DNA from 3 places in the Streptomyces sp. NPDC014623 genome. Region 3 is predicted to be linked to each of the others. Evidence: riboswitches for the same ligand, from Rfam matches in the RefSeq annotation. Region 3 holds a riboswitch; each other region holds the start of a gene.
What was found. Region 3 has a riboswitch for cobalamin ahead of ACF1FZ_RS27550 (ribonucleoside-diphosphate reductase subunit alpha). Riboswitches for the same ligand answer to the same signal wherever they lie in the genome.

Region 1: it holds a riboswitch for cobalamin, as region 3 does, so the genes downstream of both, ACF1FZ_RS27130 ((2Fe-2S) ferredoxin domain-containing protein) here and ACF1FZ_RS27550 (ribonucleoside-diphosphate reductase subunit alpha) in region 3, are expected to answer to the same signal.
Region 2: it holds a riboswitch for cobalamin, as region 3 does, so the genes downstream of both, cobN (cobaltochelatase subunit CobN) here and ACF1FZ_RS27550 (ribonucleoside-diphosphate reductase subunit alpha) in region 3, are expected to answer to the same signal.

What each region holds. Positions count from the first base shown of each region.
Region 1 is NZ_JBIBZU010000019.1:108,566-114,110, forward strand. Features, by position in the region: gene ACF1FZ_RS27115 (ATP-grasp domain-containing protein) at 1-551, opposite strand, end outside; gene ACF1FZ_RS27120 (cysteine synthase family protein) at 548-1,570, opposite strand; gene ACF1FZ_RS27125 (hypothetical protein) at 1,567-2,469, opposite strand; cobalamin riboswitch at 2,665-2,899, opposite strand; cobalamin riboswitch at 3,547-3,669, shown strand; gene ACF1FZ_RS27130 ((2Fe-2S) ferredoxin domain-containing protein) at 3,772-4,185, shown strand; gene ACF1FZ_RS27135 ((2Fe-2S)-binding protein) at 4,239-4,925, shown strand; partial or broken gene ACF1FZ_RS27140 (IS5/IS1182 family transposase) at 5,086-5,226, opposite strand.
Region 2 is NZ_JBIBZU010000009.1:179,828-185,372, forward strand. Features, by position in the region: gene ACF1FZ_RS17030 (cobalamin biosynthesis protein CobG) at 1-1,227, opposite strand, end outside; cobalamin riboswitch at 1,376-1,516, shown strand; gene cobN (cobaltochelatase subunit CobN) at 1,588-5,187, shown strand; gene ACF1FZ_RS17040 (IclR family transcriptional regulator) at 5,273-5,545, shown strand, end outside.
Region 3 is NZ_JBIBZU010000020.1:66,407-71,951, reverse strand. Features, by position in the region: gene ACF1FZ_RS27570 (GntR family transcriptional regulator) at 1-94, shown strand, start outside; gene ACF1FZ_RS27565 (DUF3311 domain-containing protein) at 314-526, shown strand; gene mctP (monocarboxylate uptake permease MctP) at 523-2,157, shown strand; partial or broken gene ACF1FZ_RS27555 (GNAT family N-acetyltransferase) at 2,314-2,784, shown strand; cobalamin riboswitch at 2,834-2,964, shown strand; gene ACF1FZ_RS27550 (ribonucleoside-diphosphate reductase subunit alpha) at 3,101-5,497, shown strand; gene ACF1FZ_RS27545 (ribonucleotide-diphosphate reductase subunit beta) at 5,497-5,545, shown strand, end outside.

The DNA of each region.
Region 1 (5,545 bases), on a different contig from region 3:
CCCATGAGTGACCGCCCCGCCGCTTGTGCCAGAGCAGCGTCCAGCTCGGGTTCATCCCGCACCAGCCAGACGTTCTGACTCCCGGTGCCGGCGGTGTCCTTGACGACGGCGGGCAGACCGGTCTCCTTCAACAGCACCTCCCGGAGCTCTGAGAGGGAACCGACCGGCTCCACCGCTCGCCCGCTCGTGAGCCCTGCCTCGTGCAGCCGGTTGCGTACTGCGGCCTTGTCCCGGGCAAGCCGGAGGACGGCCGGATCGAGTCCGGGCAGGCCCAGGTGGGCCGTGAGTTCCGCGCCGACCAGCGTCCAGGTGTCGGTGGAACTGATGAGACCTCGCAGACCGGGTGTCCCGCGCAGCAGGTCCGCCAACCCGTCCGTGTCGAAGGTGTCGGTATCCACGACGTCCAGCGCATCGGCAGGGAGCCGCTCGAGCTCGTACGCGTAGTACGACGGATCGCGGGTCAGCAGCAGCAACCGTTCGCCGAATGCGTCGGCGGCGCGTACCAGATGTCGGAGTCCGAAGGTGAGCGACTCCAGGCAGACCACACTCACGCGGCCCGCTCCTTCCTGTGCGTGGGAGCAGGGGTGCGCTGCCATGCCATGGTGGACCACGGCATGGTCATCTCCTCGGGCCCGGGCACCTCGACAGGTTTCAAGGCCGCGAGGTCGAGTGACTCCTTGTGCCGGGCGAAGACCCTCTCCACGTAGCGGTGGCCCGTGTCGGCGCCGATCACCATGTGCAGGCGGTCGGGATGGCGGCGCGCCTCGTGGGACGCCGCCAGGTATCCGGCTCCGGTGGACAGCCCGGCGAAGACCGCGTGGTCACGCAGGAGAGCGACCGCGCCGGACATCGCGTGCGTGAAGTCCATCCAGTGCACGCCGTCGTAGAGGTGATGGCGGACGTTGTCGAAGACGATCGAAGACCCGATGCCGGCGATGATCGCCTCCGGGTCGTGGTGGTCCTGGCTGCCGAAGGTGACGCTGCCGAACGGTTGTACGCCCACCAGTCGGACCGTGGGATCGGTCCTTCGCAGGTGTTCCACGATGCCGCCGGTCGATGCGCCGGAGCCCACGCCGCCGACCACGGTCAGCGGCCGGCCGGGGAAGGCCGCCGCTATCCGGTCGGCGACGCCGTGATAGCCGAGGTAATGGATGTCGTCGTGGTACTGGCGCATCCAGTGGGTGTCGGGATGCTCGGCGAGGATCTCCTTCACCCTGCGTACCCGTAGTTCCTGGTCGAGCTTGAGATTTCGCGATGGCCTGACTTGCTCCACGGTGGCGCCGAGAATCTCCAGCTGGGCGAGCGTGGTGACGTCCACGGTGGTGGACGCCACGATGTGGCATCGCAGGCCGTACCGGTGGCAGGCCAACGCGAGGGCGTAGGCGTAGATACCGCTGGAGCTGTCGATCAGGGTCTGTCCGGGGCGGACCGTGCCACGATCGAGGAGATGACCGACGGCCGCCAGCGCGGAGTAGATCTTCATCGACTCGAAGCGGATCAGGACCACCGTGTCGGTGAGCCTGACGAGGTCGGGGGCCTTGAGGGCGTCGGCGATATGGGGGTGGATCATCCGTATCCTCCTTGGACGAATGAGCACTGGTAGCCGAGTGAACGGAAAAAGGCGGACAGGTCGGACTTGCGGTGCGCACCCAGGCGCCGGGGGAAGAGATATCCGATCAGGCAGCCGGTGTGAGCGACGAAGATCCCGTCCGCACCGAACCGCTCCCGGTGGGAGAGCAACTCATGGAAGTGGACCTTGGGGAGAACCTCCTGGGACAACGCGGCGCTGGTCGTCGCCGCCCGGGCGACGGCGGCCGGATCACCGGAGCCGAAACCCTTGAGGAGATCGGCCAAACACCGCTCGTACTCCTCGCCTCGCCGCCGGTAGTGCTCCAGCAGCGAGGTGGTGACGGCGGCGGTGTCCACCGTGCCGGGTTCCGTGACGAACGCGGTGTGGAAGCCGAACGCGGTGCCCAGGCGCCGGACCACCCGGTGCCTGCCGCTCAAGTGGAGGGCGAACTCGTCGAGGAAGACGCTGTCGGCCCGCTCGATCGCAGCGAGAATGCCGAGGACCACTTGTTCGTCGTAGGGCACGGAGAAGAGACGGAACAGGCAGCGCAGAGTCGCGACGATGTCCGCGGTCGAACTGGCCATTCCCACACCCACCCGAAGGTCGGAGTGGGTGCTCCAGAGGCCCGTCGGCAGGGTGAGCTCGAAATGGTCCAGGAAGAGACGCGCCGCCCTCGCCGACTTCTCCCCGAGACTCGACAGATCCGACGGCCCGGTACCCCGCGTGAAGTGGACCCAGGAGTGACGGTCCACAGGAAAGGAGACCAGGGCGATGTCCGGTGCGGTGCCCGCGCGCAACGGGCCCTGGTACAGCTCACCCAGAGTCCCATGGCAGACGCCGGACACGGTGACGGGCGCCCTGCTTCGGTCCTCGCGGGGCTCCCCGGCAAGAGTCAGCACCGCTCGCCCCGGGTGCGCCGGCAGTGGATGGCCGGACTCCCGGCACGGACGACGTAGCTGCGTCTGGTCAGCAACTCGTTCTCCTCCTGGTCCCGGGCCATGAACACCGACCAGGGAGGAGGACGCGGCCATGGTGCACCGTGCAACCGTCCGTACCGCCAACCCAGTCCTCGAGGTCGCCGTGCACAGCCCGTGCGACGCACGGGCGCAGTTGGCAGGTCTCCGGACTCGTGGGCGCGCTCACCGGAAACCCGGCGGGCATCTGTCAGCCGTCGCCTTCTCGGACCTCGCACGGGCCCGGTGCTGCGATGGCTCTCGTTCCCACTCACCGTTGCGGGACAGTCCCGGATTCCCACCGGGTTCCCTCTTGCGTCGCGCTACCGCACATGTGGATGGACGGGAGGCGCGAACCGACTGCGCGTCTCACCCTAGGGGCGCTCGCAGCTCTGCGACAGGGGCACACGGGCGGTTGGCCTGATGCGGCTGGTGCGTGGGCAAGCGTGCGTGCCCTGCGAGGTGGCACTTCGGGTAACACTGAGGAGTGTTCCCTTTTCTCAGCGCGTCTGCCAACAGCACCGACGGACAGTTCGGTCCATGGCAAAGGCGATGCCCGGGCCGTTGTGATGCTCTGGCCGGAATGAGCCTCCGTGTCTCCGGCTCCTCCAACGACACACTGATCGCTCCTGCGACATGCGCGCACTGCCACCCGGGGGACGGTGCCCAGAGGGCCAGGAATGCTGTCATAGAAAGCGCCTGACGGCCAGGAAGGTCCGAGCTGCCGACGCCTGACCTGCATTCCGCCTGTCGTGTCGCCCTGCGCACCGAGGGGCGACCGTGGTGGTCATGCCGTGCATGGCCGCCGCCGGCACCTCCTGGAGGTACCTGCTGAGCCAGGCATTCGGCTGCTCGGCGCTGTTGTGGGCGTGGGGCACGGTCATGGTCGGACTGCTGCTGTCCGGGCAGCACCCGTTGGCCGCCGGGCTTTCCGCAGGCACCGGAGCGGTGCATCAGGCCCGGCCGGCGGCCACGGGCGTCCGGCGCATGCGAGGATGGCCGATGACAGGGCGACGGCGGTCCGAGGAAGCCGGTGAGAATCTGGCGCGGTCCCGTCACTGTGATCGGCGAGCGGATCCCAGCAGTTCCGCCATCCTCACGGGTGGGAAGGATGGGACGAGCCCTGACCCGAGAGCCAGGAGACTCACGCGGTCGCCTCCTCGATGGACGCCGGGGCGGATCTCCCCGGAGAGAGGGCGGTTCAGCGTCCCTGAAAAGCCGGATGCAGAAACGTCTGACGACGCTGTAGTGACGGGGACAGCGGTCACCCCAGTGCCTTGCCGAATCGTCGTTTGCCGAGATTGTTGTTGCGGCACCGCCAAGGTGCGGGGAATCGATCACGCCGCGCAGACGGCGCGTCTGCGCTCGGATGCACCAGTACGGGTCTCCGCCTGCCTCGACGTCTGCGCCCAGGCCAACGTCGTCGTGGTCCAACCTTCCGCTGCCGGCCGAGCAGCCGGTGCCAGGCCGGTATGGCTCGGGCTCGTCAATGATCCCCGAGCCACGGAAGACATAGCGGCCTGGGTACGCGCCGGCGGCCCAGGCGTCGCTCCTAAGCCCGAGATGCTCGACCTGTACGCTTGCCCGCCGCTGCGGCACCGCGCGGTCTCCTGGAACGTCGGTCCCACCGAAATGCATCTGTCGAGCCCGCTTGTGCAGTGAGGACTCCTCTTGTGTCCTTCTCCGAGACGGCGTCACGCAAGGAGGCAGTCCCCATGAAGGATCTCGTTCGGGCACCCGGGGTGGTTGTGGCTGCGGCTTTGGACGATGTGGCAGCCATCGGAGGCTTCTTCGCCCTGCGTGTCGGACGCTGCGACGAGGGCTGGCGTCCTGTGGACCACTTCTACAGCAGTGGCTTCGCCGACCTGTCCACCGCAGTTGCCAACCGATACCGCACCACCGAGCTGCGTGTCGGAGTCTCCATCGCTCACCTCGGGCACGCCGCCCGTCTCTGGTCGCCCGTGCTGGCCTGCGTGCTGCTCCATGGGATTGTGCTGGACCTGAGCGAGTTGCAGCGCGCCGACGACAGTTCGGAGCTCAGGCTGCCCGAGCCCGCCGGCTGGTACGCCGACTCGCTGTCCGACAGGACAGGGAGTCTGTACGCCGAGGTGATGCACCACCTCGACGCTCTGGGCACCGGCCTTCGCGTCAAGGTCGCTCCGCGCCTGCTCGACGGCAACGCCGCGTCCGCATTGGTCGGCTCGGCCGGCGTGCTGCTGTCGGCCTACCCACAACTGCGTGCTGCGCTCGGCGAACTCGTGACGGACCTGCTCGGTAGGGGGCGACTTGTCGGTACGGGGCACGTGACCGGGCCGGACCTGGCCTTCACCCGTCGTAGCTGTTGTCTCTACTACCGCACGCCAACCGGCACGAAATGCGGGGACTGCTGTTTCGCAAGCTGAAACCCGAGTGCTGCACCAGTGCACCGGACCAACGACGGGTGAGGGGTGTGGTGGTGGGCTGGGTCCGAGCGGGTGGTCGTCACTCGTGCGAGCCTCTCAGAAGTCCCAGCCGTCAGCGGCGGCGTAAGTATCCCCGGGCCGTCGGTGCTTAGGCCGTGCCCTACATGGTCAGTTTGAGGAACCGTTTGTAGCAGCAGAGAGCGGCTGCTAGTCCGAGAAAGGCCAGGTAGTTGCCCGGTTTCCGCTCGTAGCGGTGGTTGAGTCGGCGGTAGCCGGTCAGCCAGGACATGGTTCGTTTGCCGTAGAACCTGAGCCGGGCGGGTCGCCGGTGAGCGACCCGCCCGGTTCTTCCGCCCCCGCCCGAACCACCGGTGCCAGTAGAAAGAACATCCCCCGAGTTCGTGGGAACTCGCATGCCTTGCCCGACGACTATGTACTGAAGGCTCTGACACCCCTGCCTGGCACGTTCGGTGTGCGCGACTACGAGAAGCCGAGCGGCTCGCTCAGGGCCGGGGCCTCCGACCTATTCGACAGGTGTCAGTTCGACGGCGTCAGGGGGACTGTAAAACCTGCTGGGGTGGCAGTCGTCCCCCCGGGGCAGCCGAGGATCGCAGCGTCCT
Region 2 (5,545 bases), on a different contig from region 3:
CGTCCGGTCCCCCCGGACGTGGGAGATCCGGTGGCCTCCGGGGACGGCGACCACATCGATCCACTCCCCGTGCGGATGACCGCAGCGGCGTTCGCACCCGGACCAGTACACAGGGAGCCGCCCGGCCGGGCCGACGGCGGCCCCCGCCTCGGCCCGCACATCGGCCAGTGACTTCGCGCAGCCGGGCTGCCCGATACAGGCCCCCACGCCGGCCCACGGGGAGCCCGGTCCAGTGATCAGACCGGCGTCGGAGAGGCCGCTCAGCAGGCTGCCCGCACGGTCGGGTGCGACCCCGGTGACGACGGCCCCGCGCCACGGGGTGAGGCGCAGTTCCCCGGCGCCGGCCAGCAGCCGCCACTGAGCCCGGTCCAGCCGGCCCAGCGGCACGCCGACCGACAGCGCGGTGTGGTGGCGGTGACTGCCCGGCACGGGGCCGGGGGCGGGGGGCTGGGCTCCGAGGGGGCGGGGGTGGTGGTGCGGGGCGACCGTCAGGCCGGCCTGTCGCAGCCGGCGGACGACTTCGGCGGGCAGCGCTGCCGCCGCACCGTCCGGCAGGTCCTTCACCCGCCAGGCGCCGGGCCCCCGGGCCGCGTCGAGGAAGGCCTCGGCGGCGATCAGCGCGGCGCGCGGCCCGTCGGCCCAGGGCACGCGGAGCACGGAGTCACCGGGGCCGATGCGCAGCAGGGCGCCGCCGTCACCGTGGCCGAGGAGGGTGAGGTCGGCGCCGAGGGCGTCCACGTCGCCGCGGCCGTCGTCGAGGGCGAACAGGAAACGTCCGGAGAGCGCCGTCGCGCGGTCGCTCGCGCAGAGGAGGCTGTCCAGTCCGGTCAGCCAGGGTCTGACGTCACCGGCACCGAGGCCGTCGAGCCCGGAGAGGGGGGACGCGACCATGTTGCGCACCCGTTCATGACGTGCGGAGGGCAGCAGCCCGGCCTCGTCCAGCAGCCCGGCCAGCTCGGCGCCGCAGTCCGGGCCGAGCCCGCGCAGTTGCACGTTCCCACGGGAGGTGAGATGCAGCTCACCGTCACCGAAGCGCTCGGCGGCATGCCCGAGCACCTCTGCCTGCCGGGGCGTCAGCACCCCGCCGGGTATGCGGATCCGCGCCAGCGCACCGTCATCCGCCCGGTGCAGGCGCAGCGCACCGGGACAGGCGTCATCGCTGCTCCGGGCACACGCATCACCCGGAGACCGGGACGGGAGGGAGGAGGCGGGCATGGCGGCGAGCATACCGACCGTGACCGGGTCGCATCCTGACGGTCACTGTGACCTGCGGGACACCACCTCTCCCGGCCGGTGCGCGGGCCGCCCGGGCAGGCCCCGGTCCCGGCCGGTGCGGGGGCCGTCTGGTCAGGACCCCCCACCCGCCGCCTACTATGCCTAGCGGCGGTCCGTTGGGTCCGCCATCGCCATACGGCGACATGGGAGGAAGCCCGGTGAGATCCCGGCGCGGTCCCGCCACTGTGAGCCCGGCCCCAGGCCGTGCGAGTCAGGAACTCCCATCCCCGAGCTCGGCTCCGCCCGAGCGGGGGAGACCCCCAATCCGACACCGCCTGGGGCGTGGACACCCCGGGGAAGGACTGACGCCGCATGATCCTGCTCCTGTCGACGTCCGACACCGACCTGCTCAGCGCCCGCGCCTCCGGCGGCCCGGTCGGCTTCCGTTACGCGAACCCGTCCCGGCTCTCCGTCGAGGACCTGCCGCAGCTCCTGGAGGGCACGGACCTCGTCGTCGTACGTCTCCTCGGAGGTGTCCGTGCCTGGCAGGAGGGCCTCGACCAGGTCCTCGCCACCGGCCGGCCCGTCGTCGTGCTCACCGGCGAACAGGCCCCCGACGCACAGCTGATGGCCGCGTCGACCGTGCCCATCGGCATCGCGGCGGAGGCGCACGCCTACCTCGCGCACGGCGGCCCCGCCAACCTGGAGCAGCTGGCCCGCTTCCTCTCCGACACCGTGCTGCTCACCGGTCACGGCTTCGAGGCGCCCGCCCCCGCCCCCGCGTGGGGCCCGCTGGAGCGGACCGCCGGGGACGTCACCGGGCCGACGGTCGCGGTGCTCTACTACCGCGCCCACCACATGAGCGGGAACACCGCGTTCGTCGAGGCGCTCTGCACGGCCGTGGAGGACGCGGGCGCCCGCGTCCTCCCGCTGTACGTCGCCTCGCTCCGCACCCCTGAGCCCGAGCTCATCGACGAACTCCGCGCCGCCGACGCCATCGTGACGACGGTCCTCGCCGCGGGCGGCACCAAGCCCGCCACCGCGTCGGCCGGCGGAGACGACGAGTCCTGGGACGCGGGTGCCCTCACCGGCCTCGACGTGCCCGTCCTCCAGGCGCTCTGCCTCACCAGCCCGCGGGCCGCCTGGGAGGAGAACGACGAGGGCGTCTCCCCGCTGGACGCGGCGACCCAGATCGCCGTCCCCGAGTTCGACGGCCGGTTGATCACCGTGCCGTTCTCCTTCAAGGAGATCGACGAGGACGGCCTGCCCGCATACGTCGCCGATCCCGAGCGGGCCGCCCGGGTCGCCGGGATCGCCGTACGCCACGCCCGGCTCCGCCACATCCCGGCCGCCGAGAAGCGGATCGCGCTCGTCCTGTCGGCCTACCCGACCAAGCACTCCCGCATCGGCAACGCGGTCGGCCTCGACACCCCGGCCAGCGCCGTCGCCCTGCTGCGCAGGCTCCGGGAGGAGGGTTACGACTTCGGTCCGGAGGAGGAGATCCCGGGCCTGGTGTCCGGTGACGGCGACGAGCTGATCTACGCGCTCATCGAGGCCGGCGGCCACGACCAGGAGTGGCTGACCGAGGAGCAGCTGGCCCGCAACCCGGTCCGGATCCCCGCCGCGGACTACCGCCGCTGGTTCGCCACCCTGCCCGCCGAACTCCGGGAGGCGGTGGAGGAGCACTGGGGCCCGGCGCCCGGTGAGATGTTCCTCGACCGGTCCCGCAACCCCGAGGGCGACATCGTGCTCGCCGCCCTGCGCCGCGGCAACCTGCTGATCCTCATCCAGCCGCCGCGCGGCTTCGGCGAGAACCCGATCGCGATCTACCACGACCCCGACCTGCCGCCCTCGCACCACTACCTGGCCGCGTACCGCTGGATCGCCGCGTCCGCCGACGACAACGGCTTCGGCGCCGACGCGATGATCCACCTCGGCAAGCACGGCAACCTGGAGTGGCTGCCGGGCAAGAACGCCGGCCTGTCCGCCGCCTGCGGCCCCGACGCCGCGCTGGGCGACCTGCCGCTGGTCTACCCGTTCCTCGTCAACGACCCAGGCGAGGGCACCCAGGCCAAGCGCCGTGTGCACGCCACGCTCGTGGACCACCTCGTACCGCCGATGGCGCGCGCCGACAGCTACGGCGACATCGCCCGCCTCGAACAGCTCCTGGACGAGCACGCCCAGATCGCCGCGATGGACCCGGCCAAGCTCCCGGCCGTCCGCGCCCAGATCTGGACCCTCATCCAGGCCGCGAAGCTCGACCACGACCTGGGCCTGGAGGACCGGCCGGAGGACGAGGGCTTCGACGAGTTCATCATGCATCTCGACGGCTGGCTCTGTGAGATCAAGGACGTCCAGATCCGCGACGGCCTGCACGTCCTCGGCGGCGCCCCGGCCGGCAAGGACCGCGTCAACCTGGTCCTCGCCGTCCTGCGCGCCCGCCAGATCTGGGGCGGCACGTCCTCGCTGCCCGGCCTGCGCGAGGCGCTCGGCCTGGACGAGTCGGCGGCCACCCGCACCGCCGCCGACGCGGCCGAGGAGCAGGCCCGCGCGCTCGTCCAGGCCATGGACGACGCGGACTGGGACCCGGCCGCCGTCGCCGGTGTGGCCGAGGGCCACCCGCAGGCCGTCGCCGACATCCTGGACTTCGCCGCCCGCGAGGTCGTGCCCCGCCTCGCCGCGACGACCGACGAGCTCGACCACGCGGTCCACGCGCTGAACGGCGGCTTCGTCCCCGCCGGCCCGTCCGGCTCCCCGCTCCGCGGCCTGGTCAACGTGCTGCCGACCGGCCGCAACTTCTACTCGGTCGACCCCAAGGCCGTCCCCTCCCGCCTCGCCTGGGAGACCGGCCAGGCCCTCGCCGACTCGCTCCTGGAGCGCTACCGCGCCGACAACGGCGACTGGCCCACCTCCGTCGGGCTGTCCCTGTGGGGCACCTCCGCGATGCGCACCGCCGGCGACGACATCGCGGAGGCGTTCGCCCTCCTCGGCGTCCGCCCCGTCTGGGACGACGCCTCGCGCCGGGTCACGGGCCTGGAGGCGATCCCGTACGAGGAGCTGGGCCGCCCCCGCATCGACGTCACGCTGCGCATCTCCGGCTTCTTCCGCGACGCGTTCCCGCACACCATCGGCCTGCTCGACGACGCCGTACGCCTGGCGGCCTCCCTCGACGAGCCCGCCGAGCGGAACTTCGTACGCGCCCACACCCAGGCCGACCTGGCCGAGCACGGCGACGAGCGGCGCGCCACCACCCGCATCTTCGGCTCCCGGCCGGGGACGTACGGCGCCGGGCTGCTCCAGCTGATCGACTCCCGTGACTGGCGTACGGACGCCGACCTCGCCGAGGTGTACACGGTGTGGGGCGGTTACGCCTACGGCCGTGAGCTGGACGGCCGCCCGGCCAGGGACGAGATGGAGACCGCGTACAAGCGGATCGCGGTGGCGGCGAAGAACACCGACACGCGTGAGCACGACATCGCGGACTCGGACGACTACTTCCAGTACCACGGCGGTATGGTCGCGACCGTACGCGCGCTGAAGGGCACCGCCCCCGAGGCCTACATCGGTGACTCGACCCGCCCCGAGACGGTGCGCACCCGCACCCTGGTCGAGGAGACGTCCCGGGTCTTCCGCGCCCGGGTGGTCAACCCGAAGTGGATCGAGGCGATGCGCCGTCACGGCTACAAGGGCGCCTTCGAACTCGCCGCGACGGTCGACTACCTCTTCGGGTACGACGCGACGACGGGCGTGGTCGCGGACTGGATGTACGACAAGCTGACCGAGACGTACGTCCTGGACCCGACGAACCGCGCATTCCTCCAGCAGGCCAATCCCTGGGCACTCCACGGCATCGCGGAACGCCTCCTGGAAGCCGAGTCCCGGGGCATGTGGGCGAAGCCCGACCCGGCGGTGCTCGAGGCCCTGCGCCAGGTGTTCCTGGAGACCGAGGGCGACCTGGAGGGCGAGGACTGAGCGCTGGCGCCGGGCCGGAGGCCCTCCGGTCCGGCGCCCCGCAGCCTGCCTTGCCCCCCGCGCCGAACGGGTCCACGCTGGTGGAATGGGTGACCGAGCAGACCATGCGCCCGTCGCGTCGGTCCAGCATGCGTTCCGCTTGATGGAGGCCGTGGGGGCGCACGACGGCGGCGCGCCCGCCGAGCGGCTGGCGCGGGACACGAGGCTGCCCATGGACGCCGTCCGCGAGCTGCTGTGGACCCTCACCCAGGACGGGTACCTCCGCGGACTCGAGGACGGCGGTTACGTGCTGGGCGCCAAGCTGCACGGCGGGCACTTGGCGCAGGACCTGGTCAGCCGGGTCCGCCCGGCCCTGGCC
Region 3 (5,545 bases):
CGACGGGGACGGCGAACCGGTGGAGTGGGTGCGCTCGGTGTACCGGGGTGACCGGTACAAATTCCTGGCACGCCTGAAGCGTCCCGCCGACTGAGACGTTTCCGTGCACCCGGCACCCCGATCCCCCTGCGCACGCGGGGGGATCAGGCATTTCGGGCACCAGCGGACCGTTGCAGGACCGCAATGCGGACGGGGGTGACGGTGGCCGGGACTCTCGCTTAGATTTCCTGCGCATTGCACCAGGTGATCAGCGAGGGGACGGAGCCACCACATGCCAGAAGAATCCGGTGCGAAACCACCGACCGTGACACCCATGAGGGTGGTCATCGCGCTGTGCCTGATCGCCCCGTTCGTGGCGATGCTCTGGGTCAGTTCGTACGCGAAGATCGAACCGACCTTCATCGGCATCCCGTTCTTCTACTGGTACCAGATGCTCTGGGTGCTCATCTCGACCGCTCTCACCATGATCGCGTACAAACTGTGGCAGCGTGACCAGCGTGCCCGCAAGGGGGGTGCGTCCGCATGAAGGACGGCGTGAACGGCGTCGCACTCGCCGTGTTCATCTTCTTCTTCCTGGCCGTCACGGTCATCGGCTTCATGGCCGCGCGCTGGCGCAAGGCAGAGAACGAGGCCAGCCTCGACGAATGGGGCCTGGGTGGAAGGTCCTTCGGCACCTGGGTCACCTGGTTCCTGCTCGGCGGCGACCTCTACACGGCGTACACCTTCGTCGCGGTGCCCGCAGCGGTCTACGCGGCGGGCGCGGCGGGCTTCTTCGCCGTCCCGTACACGATCCTCGTCTATCCGCTGATCTTCACCTTCCTGCCGCGCCTGTGGTCCGTCTCGCACAAGCACGGCTACGTCACCACCTCGGACTTCGTCCGCGGCCGCTTCGGGTCCAAAGGGCTCTCGCTGGCGGTCGCCCTCACCGGCATCCTCGCCACGATGCCGTACATCGCGCTCCAGCTGGTCGGCATCCAGGCGGTGCTGGACGTCATGGGCGTCGGCGGCGGCGAGACCACGCACTGGTTCATCAAGGATCTGCCGCTGCTGATCGCGTTCGCCGTCCTCGCCGCGTACACCTACTCCTCGGGGCTGCGCGCGCCCGCGCTGATCGCGTTCGTCAAGGACGGGCTGATCTACCTCGTCATCGCCGTGGCGATCATCTACATCCCGATCAAACTCGGCGGGTTCGACAACATCTTCGCCGCGGCCGGCGAGAAGTTCTCCGCCGCGAACGAGGCGGCCGGCAAACCGGTGGCCGGGCTCGCGCCCGGCGCCTCCGGCCAGTGGGTGTACGCCACCCTGGCTCTGGGCTCGGCACTGGCCCTCTTCATGTACCCGCACTCGATCACGGCGACGCTCTCCAGCCGCAGCCGTGAGGTGATCCGGCGCAACACCACGATCCTGCCGCTGTACTCGCTGATGCTGGGTCTGCTGGCCCTGCTCGGGTTCATGGCGATCGCCGCCGGGATCAAGGTGGACAACGGACAGCTCGCGATTCCCCAGCTGTTCGAGAACATGTTCCCCGACTGGTTCGCGGGCGTGGCCTTCGCCGCGATCGGCATCGGCGCCCTGGTGCCGGCCGCGATCATGTCGATCGCCGCGGCGAACCTCTTCACCCGCAACATCTACAAGGACTTCATCAAGCCCGACGCGACCCCGGCCCAGGAGACCAAGGTCTCCAAGCTGGTCTCGCTGCTGGTCAAGGTCGGCGCGCTCGCCTTCGTCCTCACCATGGACAAGACCGTCGCGATCAACTTCCAGCTGCTGGGCGGTATCTGGATCCTCCAGACGATGCCCGCCCTGGTGGGCGGCCTGTTCACCCGCTGGTTCCACCGCTGGGCCCTGATCGCGGGCTGGGCGGTCGGCATGATCTACGGCACGGTGGCCGCCTACGGCGTCGCCAGCCCGACCCAGAAGCACTTCGGCGGGTCCTCGAAGGAGATACCGGGCATCGGCGAGATCGGCTACATCGGTCTCACCGCGTTCGTGCTGAACCTCGTCGTCGTGGTGGTGCTGACCTTCGTCCTCAACGCGCTGAAGGCCCCCTCCGGTGTGGACGAGACCTCTCCGTCCGACTACACGGCGGACGTCGGCGACCCCGGGGTCAAGGCCGAGCTTCCGCCGGCCACGGCGGGTGCGCCGGGAGGTCACTGACCCCCACGGCAGCTCCGGAGCGTGACGCCGTCCCGGCAGGGGTCTCCCTGCCGGGACGGCGCCGTTCCGGGCGGCGGCCCCGTGGGACGCCGCCGCCCGGAACGGGGGCGCGCCGAGCCCTGCGCCTGCGGCAGACCGCCGCCCACGGACGTATCGATCAGGCCGGTCCCGCCCGCTCGGTTCGAGGCTCTGGGCGAGATCACCGCACAGGCGTACCTCGTGGAAGGGCTCCTGGACCTCGGCGCCGGCGACCCCTGTCCGGAACAGCCGCACGCCGTGGAGCGGCGGGCGGCCGAGGTGCTGGACGCCGACGGCCGGTTGCTGGGGGGCGTCACCTACGTGGCGCCCGGCAGACCGTGGACGGACGTCGCCGAGGAGGACGAGGCAGAGTTCCGGATGCCGGCCGTCTCGCCGGAGGCCCGTGGGCGGGGGGCGGACGAGGCGCTCGTACGGGCCCGCGTCGACCGGGCGTGAGCCGCCGGAGGGCTCTCCGGGCTGGTCCTCCGGGCGCAGCGGACCATGCGGGGCGCCCACAGGATCTACCGGCGCCTCGGCCTCGTACGGACCCCGGAGCCGGACCGGTGCCCTCTGCCGAACGTCCCGCTCCTGACATACCAGCTGGAGCTCTGGCCTACTCCGACACAACATGTGGGGGCTTCTTCAATCAGGAGCCCCCACATGTATGCTCAACTTCGCTGTCGTCACAGGGGAATCCGGTGCGAATCCGGAACTGTCCCGCAACGGTGTGATCGGTGTGCTTGTCCGCACCCCGAAGTCCGAAGACCTGTCGACAGTGCGTCCGGCTCGACCGAACCGGACGCCGAGACGTCCGGGCCCCGCGGAGGGCCGGTGGACGCCGTGCGCCGTGCTGTCCGTCCCCGGGCGCCGCCGTGCCCGGCTGCCCCGCTCCCGCAGGCCCTGAGCCGAGCGAGGGATAGCCCCAGTGACCATCGCGCCAGCCGACCCGGTTTCAGCCGCGGAATCCGAAGGCCGTACGACCGACGCGCCCGGGACCGCCCTGCTGCGGACCCTGACCGGCCTCACCGCCGATCTGCCCGACACCGACCCCGGACGGGTCGCCGCAGCCGCGCTGCGCGGCCGCAGCGCGCGGTCGGACGAGGCCGAACTGCGCTCGCTGGCCATCGAGGCCGCCGCCGGACTGATCTCCGAGGACCCGGCCTACTCCCGGCTCGCCGCCCGGCTGCTGACCCGGGCCGTCGCGGACGAGGCCGCCGGCCAGGGTGCCGTCTCCTTCTCCTCGTCGGTCGCCGTCGGACACCGTGAGGGCCTCATCGCGGACCGTACGGCGGAGTTCGTCACACTGCACGCCGCCGCCCTCGACGCACTGGTCGACCAGGCGCTCGCCGACGGCGCCGACGACCGCTTCGGCTACTTCGGGCTGCGGACGCTGCACAGCCGCTACCTGCTGCGCCACCCGCTCACCCGCGAGGTCGTCGAGACCCCTCAGCACTTCATGCTGCGCGTCGCCGCCGGGCTCGCCGAGGACACCTCCGAGCGCGCCCTGGAGGAAGTGGCCGCGCTGTACGGCCTGATGAGCCGGCTCGACTACCTGCCCTCCTCCCCCACCCTTTTCAACTCCGGCACCCGCCACCCGCAGATGTCGTCCTGCTATCTGCTGGACTCGCCGCTGGACGAGCTCGACTCGATCTACGACCGCTACCACCAGGTGGCGCGCCTCTCCAAGCACGCGGGCGGCATCGGGCTCTCCTACTCCCGTGTCCGCGCCCGGGGTTCCCTCATCCGCGGCACCAACGGGCACTCCAACGGCATCGTGCCGTTCCTGAAGACGCTCGACGCCTCGGTCGCCGCGGTCAACCAGGGCGGCCGCCGCAAGGGAGCCGCCGCCGTCTACCTGGAGACCTGGCACGCGGACATCGAGGAGTTCCTGGAACTGCGCGACAACACCGGCGAGGACCAGCGGCGTACGCACAACCTCAACCTGGCGCACTGGATCCCGGACGAGTTCATGCGACGCGTCGACGCGGACACGCAGTGGTCGCTGTTCTCCCCGGCCGACGCCCCCGAACTCGTGGACCTGTGGGGTGACGAGTTCGACGCCGCGTACCGCGCCGCCGAGGCGAAGGGGCTCGCCCGCAAGACCCTGCCGGCCCGTGAGCTGTACGGGCGGATGATGCGGACCCTCGCGCAGACCGGGCAGGGCTGGATGACGTTCAAGGACGCCTCCAACCGCACGGCGAACCAGACCGCGGAGCCGGGCCGCGTCGTGCACTCCTCCAACCTCTGCACCGAGATCCTGGAGGTCACCGACGACGGCGAGACAGCCGTCTGCAACCTCGGTTCGGTCAACCTCGGCGCGTTCGTCGCCGACGGCACCGTCGACTGGGAGCGGCTGGACGCCGCCGTCACGACGGCGGTGACCTTCCTCGACCGCGTGGTGGACATCAACTTCTACCCGACGGAGCAGGCCGGCCGGTCCAACGCCCGCTGGCGCCCGGTGGGCCTGGGCGCGATGGGCCTGCAGGACGTCTTCTTCAAGCTGCGGCTGCCGTTCGACTCCCCCGAGGCCCGCGCGCTGTCCACCCGGATCTCCGAGCGGATCATGCTCGCCGCCTACGAGGCGTCCTGCGACCTCGCGGAAAGGTCCGGTCCGCTGCCCGCCTGGTCCGAGACCCGCGCCGCCCGCGGCGTGCTGCACCCGGACCACTACGGCACCGAGCTGAACTGGCCGGAGCGCTGGGACACGCTGCGGGCCCGCGTCGCGAAGAGCGGGATGCGCAACTCCCTGCTGCTCGCCATCGCCCCGACGGCGACGATCGCCTCGATCGCCGGGGTGTACGAGTGCATCGAGCCGCAGGTCTCCAACCTCTTCAAGCGCGAGACCCTCAGCGGGGAGTTCCTCCAGGTCAACGCCTACCTGGTGGACGAGCTGAAGAAGCTCGGCGTCTGGGACGCGCGGACCCGCGAGGCGCTGCGCGAGGCGAGCGGTTCCGTACAGGGCTTCGCCTGGATCCCTGAGGACGTGCGGGCGCTGTACCGCACGGCGTGGGAGATCCCGCAGCGCGGCCTGATCGACATGGCGGCGGCCCGTACGCCCTTCCTCGACCAGAGCCAGTCACTGAACCTGTTCCTGGAGACGCCGACGATCGGCAAGCTCTCCTCGATGTACGCGTACGCCTGGAAGCAGGGGCTGAAGACGACGTACTACCTGCGTTCGCGCCCCGCGACCCGGATCGCCCGCGCGGCGTCCGGCACGGCCGCCGCCGCCGCCTCGATCCCCGTGCAGCAGGCACCTGCCCCCGACGCGGACGCGATCGCCTGTTCCCTCGAAAACCCCGAGTCCTGCGAGGCCTGCCAGTAATGACCACGACCGAGAACAAGAACCTGCTCGACCCGGGCTTCGAACTGA